2 regions of the Pseudoalteromonas sp. NZS37 genome follow, and region 1 is predicted to be linked to the other one. Evidence: predicted binding sites of a transcription regulator. Region 1 holds the regulator's gene; the other holds the start of a gene.
The links. Region 1 encodes FliA, which starts transcription of late flagellar genes. Its sites were predicted from a motif close to CTAAAGNTNNNNNNNNNNNNGCCGATA; they were not measured.

Region 2: I6F47_RS19655 (DUF5610 domain-containing protein) is a predicted target of FliA. The motif match lies at 3,857-3,883, and genes of this name have one in related genera.

Annotation. Positions count from the first base shown of each region.
Region 1 is NZ_JADYXL010000001.1:94,038-100,126, reverse strand. It holds gene flhF (flagellar biosynthesis protein FlhF) at 1-307, shown strand, start outside; gene I6F47_RS00490 (MinD/ParA family ATP-binding protein) at 300-1,160, shown strand; gene I6F47_RS00485 (RNA polymerase sigma factor FliA) at 1,187-1,897, shown strand; gene cheY (chemotaxis response regulator CheY) at 1,938-2,321, shown strand; gene I6F47_RS00475 (protein phosphatase CheZ) at 2,339-3,112, shown strand; gene I6F47_RS00470 (chemotaxis protein CheA) at 3,128-5,335, shown strand; gene I6F47_RS00465 (protein-glutamate methylesterase/protein-glutamine glutaminase) at 5,394-6,089, shown strand, end outside.
Region 2 is NZ_JADYXL010000017.1:19,361-25,449, forward strand. It holds gene ccoG (cytochrome c oxidase accessory protein CcoG) at 1-213, shown strand, start outside; gene I6F47_RS19635 (serine/threonine protein kinase) at 300-1,274, shown strand; gene I6F47_RS19640 (thiol:disulfide interchange protein DsbA/DsbL) at 1,309-1,932, shown strand; gene I6F47_RS19645 (thiol:disulfide interchange protein DsbA/DsbL) at 1,949-2,587, shown strand; gene trmA (tRNA (uridine(54)-C5)-methyltransferase TrmA) at 2,653-3,750, opposite strand; gene I6F47_RS19655 (DUF5610 domain-containing protein) at 3,913-5,052, shown strand; gene murI (glutamate racemase) at 5,118-5,918, shown strand; gene I6F47_RS19665 (RNA recognition motif domain-containing protein) at 5,881-6,089, opposite strand, start outside.

The DNA.
Region 1 (6,089 bases):
AAGCGCAACGGCACAAATTAATGTATTACAAGAAACAGTACGTCACTTTAAAAAAGTACAGTTAAGTGGTTGTATTTTCACTAAGTTAGATGAATCATTAAGTTTGGGTGAGATTATTAGTATTGCGATTCAAAATCGCCTTCCAATAGGGTATCTTACTAACGGTCAACGAGTGCCAGAAGATATTCGTGTTGCAAATGCTGAAAAACTAGTGAAAAAGGCTGAGCAGTTATATTTAAAAAGAACAAAAGCACAACATTCAAGGCACCAAGCAGTGGCGCCAAGTACAGTAGGGATGTATGATTAACACAGTATTAGATCAAGCAAGCGGCCTGCGCAAAATGAGTCAAAACAATAACAACGGCGTAAAAGTTATCGCTGTAACCGGTGGTAAAGGTGGGGTAGGGAAAACAAATGTTTCTCTAAATACTGCTATTGCACTAGGGCAACAAGGTAATAGAGTATTAGTGCTGGATGCTGACTTAGGTTTAGCAAACTGTGATGTGATGCTTGGTTTACGTGTAGAGCGCAATTTATCACACGTTTTGTCAGGTGAATGTGAGCTTGACGAGATTTTAGTTGAAGGCCCTGCTGGTATTAAAATTGTACCCGCTACATCGGGCTCGCAAAGTATGGTTGAACTATCGCCATCTGAGCATGCCGGGCTAATTCGTGCATTTAGCGAATTGAATACCGAATTTGATATTTTAATTGTAGATACAGCCGCTGGTATTTCAGACATGGTGCTAAGCTTCTCACGAGCAGCACAAGATGTAATGGTTGTAGTGTGCGATGAACCAACATCAATAACCGATGCTTACGCACTTATTAAAGTATTAAGCCGCGAGCACGGTGTTTATAAGTTCAAAATTGTTGCCAATATGGTGCGCAGTATGCGTGAAGGCACTGAATTATTTGCAAAACTATCTAAAGTTACCGATCGCTTTTTAGATGTTTCAATGGAGCTAGTAGCAACGGTTCCTTATGACGAAAATATGCGCAAAGCAACACGTCGCCAAAAGGTGATTGTTGAGCTCTTTCCAAGTTCGCCAGCCGCTCTCGCGTTTAAAGCGCTGGCGACAAAAGCAGTTAAATGGCCAATACCAAATCAACCATCTGGGCATTTAGAGTTTTTCATTGAGAAACTAGTAAACGGCTAATTATGACAACATTGGTGAATAGAGCTATGGGATATCAATCAACACAAAACTTAAATGTGATTGTTGAGAAACATGCATCACTTGTTAAAAAAGTGGCATGTCATCTAATTGCTCGATTACCACCTAGCGTTCAGCTTGATGATTTAATTCAATCAGGAATGATAGGTTTAATAGAAGCTTCAAAAAACTTTGATGCAACAAAAGGCGCAAGCTTTGAAACCTTTGCCGGTATTCGTATTCGCGGGGCTATGCTTGATGAAATGCGCCGTGGTGATTGGGCTCCTCGTTCAGTACACCGTAAAAGCCGACAAGTTGCAGAGGCAATTACTGGGCTCGAAAGCAGTCTGAATCGCGAACCAACAGATACAGAAGTTGCTGAAAAACTTGAAATTTCACTCAATGAGTACCATCATATTTTAAATGATGTTAATACCAGTAAAGTATTAGGCATAGAAGACCTTGGTGTAGATGAGGATGTTATTACTCCCGTAGGCCAAGATTTAGCGCTAGACAAACCTTTTAATAATGTTAAAAATGATCGGTTTAATGAGTCTTTGCTAAATGCAATAAAGTCATTACCAGAGCGTGATGCGATGGTACTTTCTTTATACTATAACGATGAAATGAATTTAAAAGAAATAGGACATATACTCGATGTAAGCGAATCGCGTGTAAGTCAGATACATGGTCAGGCGATGATTAAGCTTAAAGCTAAAATCAATGACTGGATAAACTAGTAGTAAGTAAACTAAGGTTAATACCTCACTGGGGGATGTTTTGGATAAAAACATGAAAATTCTTGTAGTTGATGATTTTTCAACGATGAGACGAATTATAAAAAACCTATTACGTGACTTAGGTTTCACTAACGTTCAAGAAGCTGATGACGGGTCTACAGCTTTGCCTATGTTACAAAATCAAGTGTTTGATTTTGTGGTTACAGATTGGAATATGCCGGGAATGCAAGGTATTGACCTTTTAAGAGCAATTCGTGCAGATGATAAGTTAAAACATATCCCTGTACTGATGGTAACGGCAGAGGCTAAAAAAGAACAAATAATAGCTGCAGCGCAAGCTGGCGTTAATGGTTATATTGTTAAGCCATTTACGGCTGGAACATTAAAAACTAAATTAGAAAAAGTATTTGAACGCTTAGGCTAATGATGGGGGAGAGGCTTATGTCAGCACCAGCTGCGCCTCAAATAACGTTAGAACAAGCTCGTCAACTCGTCATTTATTTAGAAAACGATGAGCAAGATAAAGCTAATCAGTTGATTTTAGAGACAGCTTCGCAAGAGCAGTCTAAATTATTTGCTGAAGTTGGGAAGTTGACTCGTCAACTGCACGAAGCACTTAAAAGCTTTGAGCTTGATACTCGCTTAACTAACATAACGACAGATGCGATTCCAGATGCTAAAAAGCGGCTTAATTATGTTATAGAAATGACAGAAAATGCGGCTAATAAAACAATGGATGCTGTTGAGGCTAGTTTACCTATAGCTCAGCAACTTGCAGATGAAATATCTCATATCAAACCGACATGGGATCGTTTAATGAGCCGGGAGATTGAGCTTGGTGAGTTTAAACAACTTTGCCATAGTATCGATAAGTTTATGAATAACTCTCATCATAAAACGGATGAGCTTCAAAGCTTAATGACAAATGTACTAATGGCTCAAGACTATCAAGACTTAACAGGTCAAGTTATTCGCCGTGTTATAGAACTTGTTAGAGAAGTAGAAGAAAGCTTACTTCATCTTTTAACAGCGTTTGCTGAACAAGATGACAGTGACAACACAGCGAATAAAGTAGAACAACAAAAAATAAAAGAACCAGTTGCCACACAAACTTTAGCAGGTCCTGAAGGCCCTATTATTGATAAAGAATCGCGTAATGATGTTGTGTCTGATCAAGATGAAGTCGATGATCTTTTATCAAGTTTGGGCTTCTAAGAGGAGAGTAACTGCATGTTTGAAGTCGATGAAGATATTTTACAAGACTTTCTTGTAGAGGCAGGAGAAATCCTAGAGCTTTTATCTGAACAGTTAGTTGAACTGGAAAATAATCCAGAAGATACCGAGTTACTAAATGCCATATTTAGAGGCTTTCACACTGTAAAAGGTGGTGCAGGCTTTTTAGCTATGACAGAACTTGTTGATGCTTGCCACGGCGCTGAAAACGTATTTGATTTACTACGTCAAGGCGTGCGAACGGTCAATTCAGAGTTAATGGATGTTATTTTACAAGCGCTCGACACCATTAATGAAATGTTCGCGACTATCCAAAATAGGGATAAGCCAGAACCAGCAGATCCTGAGTTACTTCAAACCCTCCACATTTTGGGCCTACCTCCAACAGAAGCCGAGCTTAACGGAGTCGCTTCAGAAACTGACGTTGAACAACCTCTTGATGAAGTAGTTGATACGCCAATAGCTGATGAGGAAGATCCATTTGCATTTGATGAAATGTTTAGCGGAACTCCTTCGGTTAGTGATGCTGAAATAAACGAAATCACTGAAGATGAATTTGAAAACTTACTTGATGAACTACACGGTAAAGGACAAGGTCCTGCAGTTGAAAAGCCAGTAGCAAGTAGTAGTGATTTTAATGGTGATATTACTGATGATGAATTTGACAGCTTATTAGACGAGTTACATGGAGTTGGCAGTTTTGGTGAGGTTGCCAGTAAAGCACCTGAGCAAAGTAGTGTAGTTAAAGCACCTGTAGAACCAGCTAAACCAGCGTCAAATACTGCTAATTCATCAGATGATGAAATTAGTGATGATGAATTTGAAGCGCTTCTTGATGAACTTCATGGTAAAGGCACTGCACCTAAATCAATAGAAAGCACTCCAGCTGTGAAACAGCCCAATATCCCAGCTAAACCAGCTGCAAAAGCGAGTGTGCCTGTAAAAAAACCAGAACCTGTAAAAGCACCCGCTTCTAAACCGGTAGAAAAACCGGTTGCTAAAGCAGCGCCAGCAACGCCTAAAAAATCAGCGCCACCAGCAGCAGAGACGACAGTTCGCGTAGATACAAAACGACTTGACCAAATTATGAATATGGTTGGTGAGTTAGTACTTGTGCGAAATCGTTTGGTTAGTTTAGCGACCAATTCAGACAGTGAAGCAATGGGTAAAGCAATCTCTAACTTAGATGTAGTGACTGCTGATATTCAAGGCGCGGTTATGCAAACGCGAATGCAACCAATTAAAAAGGTATTTGGTCGTTTCCCTCGCGTAGTACGCGATTTAGCACGCAGCTTAAACAAAGACATTGACTTACAACTTGTAGGTGAAGAAACCGATTTAGATAAAAACTTAGTGGAAGCACTAGCCGATCCGCTTGTGCATTTAGTTCGAAACTCAGTTGACCACGGTATTGAAATGCCAGCTGTTCGTGAGGCTGCCGGTAAGCCTAGAACAGGTAATGTTACTTTATCAGCGTCTCAGGAAGGCGACCATATTTTGTTGACCATTAAAGATGATGGCGCTGGTATGGATGCTGAGAAACTGAAAAAAATAGCAATTAGTAAAGGCGTACTCGACCACGATCAAGCGAGTCGACTTTCTGACACTGAAGCATACAACCTCATTTTTGCACCTGGCTTTTCTACAAAAGAAGAGATATCTGATATTTCAGGTCGTGGTGTTGGAATGGATGTGGTGAAAACTAAAATCACCCAATTAAACGGCTCTGTAAGTATTCAATCTGAGTTAGGCGTAGGTACCATTTTAGAGATAAAAGTACCACTTACCTTAGCCATATTACCGACCTTGATGGTAATTGTTGGCGCACAAACATTTGCGTTACCACTTGCTGGTGTTAGTGAAATATTCAACTTAGATTTAACGAAAACAAATGTGGTTGATGGGCAATTAACAATTATTGTGCGTAAGAAGGCAATACCGTTATTCTACCTCGAGCACTGGTTAGTTAAAGGCTCAGATCGCTCACAGCGAAAAGCAAAAGGCCATGTAGTTATTGTGCAAATTGGTACGCAGCAAATTGGTTTTGTTGTTGACTCATTAATTGGCCAAGAAGAAGTTGTAATTAAGCCGCTTGATGCGTTACTTCAAGGAACACCAGGTATGGCAGGTGCTACAATAACTTCGGATGGTGGCATTGCACTGATTTTAGACGTTCCAAACATGTTAAAACATTACGCAGGCTAATAATAAAGTAGGTATATATTTAATATATACCTACTCATAAATTTAATAAGAGAGCTAAATGGCCGTTAAAGTTTTAGTTGTTGATGATTCAAGCTTTTTTCGCCGCAGGGTAAGCGAAATTCTCGAGCAAGATAGCGACATACAAGTTATAGGCTTTGCTGTGAATGGCAGAGAAGCTGTTGAAAAAGCAGCTCAGCTACGTCCAGATATGATAACTATGGATGTCGAAATGCCTGTGCTTGATGGTATTAGCGCAGTTAAAGAGATAATGGCGAGTAATCCAACGCCTATCTTAATGTTTTCATCACTAACACGTGATGGCGCAACAGCAACGTTTGATGCGCTAGATGCTGGAGCAATGGATTTTTTACCGAAAAAATTTGAAGACATCGCTCGCAATAATGAAGACGCTATAAAGCTTTTACAAAATAAAGTGAAAGATATAGGGCGAAGACGTTTACCGCGAACGTTTAAAGCTGCAACACCACCTAAGCCAGTAATATCAAGTAAACCGATAACAAGCTCACTTTCGCAAAGAACAAACACACTAACGCCTTCGATAAAACAACCCGATAGAAGCTTTCAAAGAGCAGCACCTACAACACCGTCAGGTTCTAATGTTGCCTCAATGCGAGCAAGTGGAAAGCAATACCAGCTTGTAGCTATTGGCACTTCTACAGGTGGCCCTGTTGCACTACAAACTATACTGACTCAATTGCCAGCTAATTTCCCTCACCCTATTTTGCTTATTCAG
Region 2 (6,089 bases), on a different contig from region 1:
AATATTAAAGTGCAAGGGTTAGATAACTTTAAGTATATTGGTAAGCAGTCATTTACTGTGCAGGCAGGGCAATCTCATAATGTGCCATTGTCGCTTGTAATGGACCCTTATGATTTGAAGGTGTCGATGACAGAGTTTAACTTTGTGCTTTCACCGGTAGATGAGCCGGATGAGACAATATCGCAGTCGAGTAACTTTTTTAAAGCGCGATAATCACAACCTACCTTAAATAGGTAAGTTGATATAGCAATTAACAAAAGCGGGTATATAACCCGCTTTTTATTTTATATAAGAAGAGTATGAGTAAATTTAGTTTTATTGACTTAACACCTGACCTAATACTCGATGCAATAGAAAGCGTAGGTGTGTACGCCGAATCTGGTTTGTTGGCACTCAATAGCTATGAAAACAGAGTGTACCAATTTAAAGCCGATGATGGTCTGCGTTACGTAGTGAAGTTTTATCGCCCAGAGCGCTGGAGTAAAGAGCAAATTCAAGAAGAGCATGACTTTGCATTTGAACTGGCAGAAGCGGAAGTGCCTGTTGTTGCCCCTATTTTATATAATGGGAAAAGCTTGTTTGAACACGAAGGTTATTTGTTTGTGTTGTTTCCAAGTGTCGGCGGGCGTTTATTTGAGGTTGATAACTTAGATCAACTTGATGTAATGGGGCGTTTAATTGGCCGTATGCACCAAGTAGCTAAAACAAAGCCTTTTACTTATAGGCCAACAGTTACCTGCGAGGAGTATTTACATACAGCCAAAGTTCATCTTCAAAAAAGTAACTTAGTGCCTATGGGAATAAATACTGCCTTTTATACTATTTTAGATTTAGTGATAGAGCAGGCGCAAAAACAGTATAAAGATGTGCAAAGTATTCGCTTACATGGTGACTGCCACGTTGGTAATATTTTGTGGGCAGGTGATGCGCTCATGTTTGTTGATTTAGATGACAGCCGCCAAGGTCCTGCAATCCAAGATTTATGGATGATGCTCAGTGGCGATAGAGCGACGCAACTGTTACAGTTAGACACCCTTGTGAATGCGTATGAAGAGTTTTGTGATTTTGATCACTCTCAACTCAAATTAATTGAACCGCTGCGAGCGATGCGTATTATTCATTATATGGGATGGGTAGCTAAACGATGGAGTGATCCTGCTTTTGTGCGGAACTTTACATGGTTTGCTGATGACAAATACTGGGAGCAACAAATTTTAGCACTGAAAGAGCAACTTGCAGCATTGCAAGAAGCACCGTTAAAGTTATTGCCGTAATATTTTATTTAAAGACAAGTACAACGAGATACAAATGCTTAAAAAATTAAAACTGAGTTTATTACTTTTATGTTTACCATTTGCAGCACTTGCTGCACAGTTTGAAGTTGATAATCAATACACTGTTATTGATGTAGACAAAAGTACATCACTACAAGTAACCGAATTTTTCTCATTTTACTGTCCACATTGTTTTAAGTTTGAACCAGTAGCAAAAGCAATTGAACAAGGCCTGCCAGAAGGCGCTGAGTTTATTAAAAACCACGTGAACTTTTTAGGTGGCGTGTCGCCACAAGCACAAAGTAATTTAAGCTTTGCCTACTTAATTGCTAAGCAGCATGGTCAGGCGCAGAGTATTAGCGATCAAATTTTTAAAAGTATTCATGTTCAGCGTGCTCCTTTAACTGAAATGAAAGACGTTAAAAAATTACTTGAAGTAAACGGTATTGATAGCGCAACGTTTGATCAAGAAATTGCAAGCATGCCAGTTATTTCGGCTGAGCAAGCAATGCAAAACAAACAAAATAAATATTCAAAATTAGGCGCACTTACAGGTGTACCTACTTTTATTGTTAACGATAAATATAAAATAAACCTCAACACCATCAAAAATCAAAAAGAACTTGATGAGTTAGTAGCGTTTTTATTAGCACTATAAATTTCGGAGCATAATAATGATTAAATTAGTTAAAGCAGGTTTGCTTGCAGTACTACTTCCTATGGCGGCAACAAGCTTTGCAGCAACGTATGAAGAAGGCGTGCATTACGACGTTGTTTCTGAGCGCGCAACTAAAAAGCCAGAAATTAAAGAGTTTTTCTCATTTTACTGCCCTGCATGTAATAACATGGAAGCACTAATTGGTGAGTTTAAGCCTAAGCTTGATAAAAACGTTAAATTTAAAAAGAGCCATGTTGATTTTGTAGGTGTACGCGACCCAGAAAACCAACAGATGATGAGCCAAGCACTCGCTACTGCAGAAGTGCTTCCGCAAAAAGATAAAATTGTCTCTGCAATCTTTAATCATATTCATACAAAGCGCGCTAGTTTTAATGAGCTTGCAGATGTAAAAGATATATTTGTAGCGCAGGGCGTTGATGGCGATAAGTTTGATAAGCTGTTTAAAAGCTTCTCGGTACGTACGCTGAGCTCTAAAATGAAACGTGATCAAGACTACTTTAAAGAAAAAGGCGCACTACGTGGCGTACCTACATTTATTGTAAATGGTAAGTATAAATTAAACCTAGGTCGTGAGTCGGGTATTACTGAACCAGAAGATATTAGCAAACTGATTAATTACTTAGCTAACAAGTAAGTTTAGCTAAAACTAAAAAAGCTCCTTAAGGAGCTTTTTTTATGGGTAACGTTTACTGAGCGTATTTATTTGCGCTGCAAGAAAACACCCGACTCAATGTGATGTGTATATGGGAACTGATCAAATATAGCAAAGCGCTTAACGTTGTGCGTACGTGTTAGGTGATCAAGGTCACGCTCAAGGGTTTCAGGATTACACGATATATAAATTATGCTTTCGTAGTTAGCCACTAAGTCACACGTTAATTCATCCATGCCCGCGCGCGGTGGATCAACTAATATGGTTTGGCAGTCATAGCTTGTAAGATCAATACCGTCTAAACGAGAGAAAGTACGCTCGCCATTCATTGCTTGAGTAAACTCTTCGCTAGACATACGAATAATATCTAAGTTCTCTACGTTGTTTTTAGCAATGTTGTATTGAGCAGAGTGAACAGATGATTTTGATATTTCTGTTGCTAATACTTTATTGAAAGAACCTGCTAACGCAATTGAAAAGTTGCCGTTACCGCAATACAGCTCTAATAAATCATTTTTAAGTGGCTTACATAAATCTTGCGCCCACTCCAGCATATTAATATTTACTTTTGCATTAGGCTGAGTAAAGCTATTTTCTACTTGTTGATAAATAAGCTCTTGACCATTAACTGTTAAACGTTCAGTTACAAAGTCATCACCCAGCACTTCTTTTTGTTTGCGAGCACGGCCTATAAAGTCAATTTTGTATTTACTGCTTAGCTTTTCTTTAAGTGCTTTAATTTCACTTAACCATTCATCATCAAGTGGTTTGTGATAAAGCAAGCTTACTAAAATTTCACCGCTTAGCGTTGATAGGTAATCGATTTGAAATAACTTACGACGTAATATTTCACAAGGCTTAAGATGCTCAATCATCACCTGCATTATTTCACCAACTAGAGGCGCTGCTGGGTCAAATGTATCAACACGGATTTTTTCTTTTGTTTGTTGATCAAACATAATGTGAAACAGATCGTCACCGTCGTGCCATACTCTAAATTCAGCACGTTGGCGGTAGTTAGTTGGCTCTGAGCTAAATACTTCTAATTGCTCCACACCAAAACGTTGAAACTGCGCACTAATACGCTGCTCTTTTTCACTTAACTGCGCTTGGTACTGTGTGGTATCTATTTTAATAACTGCCATTAACACTACTGCCTTATCTGAGATCTGTTTATCGGCGCTATTGTAGGGAGCGCTGCGTATTTGTCTAGTTTTGGCTAGCATTTATGCTGTTTTATTGCACATTGTACTTTAGTTTTTATTGTTATAGCCGATAATAAATTACGCACGCTTAGGAGACGAATCATGAAAATAGGTAATTATGGCTTTACGCCAAACAACAACATTAATAAATTCAATAATAAAGCTGATATACAGCAACCTACAATTACGTCTCCTCAAGATACCTATCAGCAACGTGGTCGAGAGCTTGCCGCAAAAGTACTTGGCGATAAAATGGCTGAGCAGCTTGGATTGCCTATCGCAGAAAAAAAAGTAGACAAACCACTATTTGATTTTAATGAAATAGTAAAAAATGTACTCGATTTTGTGAGTAGTGCTGTTAATAAAGCAAAAGCTAACGGCGCTGATGACGAAAAACTCAAAGATATGTTAGGCGACGCGCGCAAAGGCGTCCAGATAGGGATTGACGACGCTGTTGATGAACTCAAAGGTACGGGCGTATTTAATAACGACATGGAAGAGGGTATTAATAAGTCTAAAGAGGGAATCTACAATGGACTTGATAAGTTTGAAGAGTCGTTATTTAACCCACAACCTGCCAGCGTAAATATAAGCCAGGCTCAATATGTCAGTATGACGAGCAATGCAGAGTATAAATTTACCACCGCAGAAGGCGACGAGGTAAGTATTAGCTTTGCAGATGCATTTGAATCTCAGTCGGCAAGTGGCTATCAGCAAAACAATAATAGCGAGTCGTTTGCAAGCTCATCATCGCAATCTCGACAGGTATCATTTTCGATGTCGGTTAATGGTGACTTAAATGAGCAAGAGCAAGAAGCTATTAATGCGATGATGGAAGACTTACAAGATTTAAGTAAAACCTTTTTTGGTGGTGATTTAGATGAAGCATTTGAACAAGCGCAAGAGCTAAGTTTAGACAGCGATCAGCTGGTGGCTTTTTCTATGGATTTACGCCAAACAAAAACAATAGCATCAGTTAAAAGCTATGAAGAATATAAACCAGCACCAGAAAAACAAATAGCAGAGGGTTTAGCCCCTTTTAATGACGACCTTAAAAATGCTTTTGAAAAAGCGGGTGAGCTTGGATTACAAAATCAACTAGCTGGCATTCTACAATGGCTAAATCAAGATCAGGAACAAATAGATAAGTTAGTAGATTACACAAAGTCTATGTTTGAAAACCTTAATCAGTTAAATTCGGCGGCCGATGATCTTGCTGATTTAGAAACCACGCAAAGTTAAACTACTTTCTTTTATAAATACCTCATGGCAAACTGCCGTTCTTAAAGTAAAGTGGGAACGGTAGTTTGTCAGCGCATATAATGGTCTTTGATTCAGGTATTGGTGGAACTACAGTACTTGAGCATATAAAGCAAAGTATCCCCAATGCTCAGTACAGTTATTTTATGGATAATGCATTACTACCTTATGGTGCTCAATCCCAGCAAACAATCATTAGCCGATTATGCTCACTTATTCATTTCATCAAAGCTAATACGCTTAATGTTGATTTAATTGTAATAGCGTGTAATACCGCTTCTACATCTGCACTTAGTGCTGTTCGCCAAATGACAGATATTCCTATAGTAGGTGTTGTGCCAGCAATAAAGCCTGCGGCAGAGTTAACACGTTCAAATCATATTGGCTTATTAGCCACACCGGCAACGGTCGCCAGTTCATACACTAAAACATTAATTACTGAGCATGCACGTAATGTAACCGTTAATCTATATAGCAGTGTGGAGTTAGTAACTTTAGCTGAGCAATACTTTTTTACAGAGTCTTTGGATACAAACAAGTTGCATCAAGTGCTTGATGACCTACATATAGATAAAACTATAGATGTACTTGTATTAGGATGTACGCACTTTCCAATATTAGCAGAGCCTATTAGTCAGTATTTTGAAGGGAATGTAAAATTACTTGATTCAGGTGTAGCGATAGCAAACAGAGTCAACTACCTACTTAACCAACTTAACTTGTGTGTAAATAAACTAACAGACATAAAAAAGCCGCTGCAATATTATGCAACGGCTGATGTGTTTAGCAATAAGCTAGCGGTAAAGCTAGTTACACTGACTGATCCGTCTCAGTACGTAGAGCATTAGAATCATCTTCTTGTTTTTGTTTTGCTTCACGTACCTTTAAAGTACGTTGTTGGAACTCGCTATCGTTCAAGTTAGCAATTGCATTGTCTGCATCAGCTTGCGCCATTTCAACAAAACCAAAGCCACGACGCTTGCCAGTATTCTTATCCTTTAATAAACGAACATTGAATA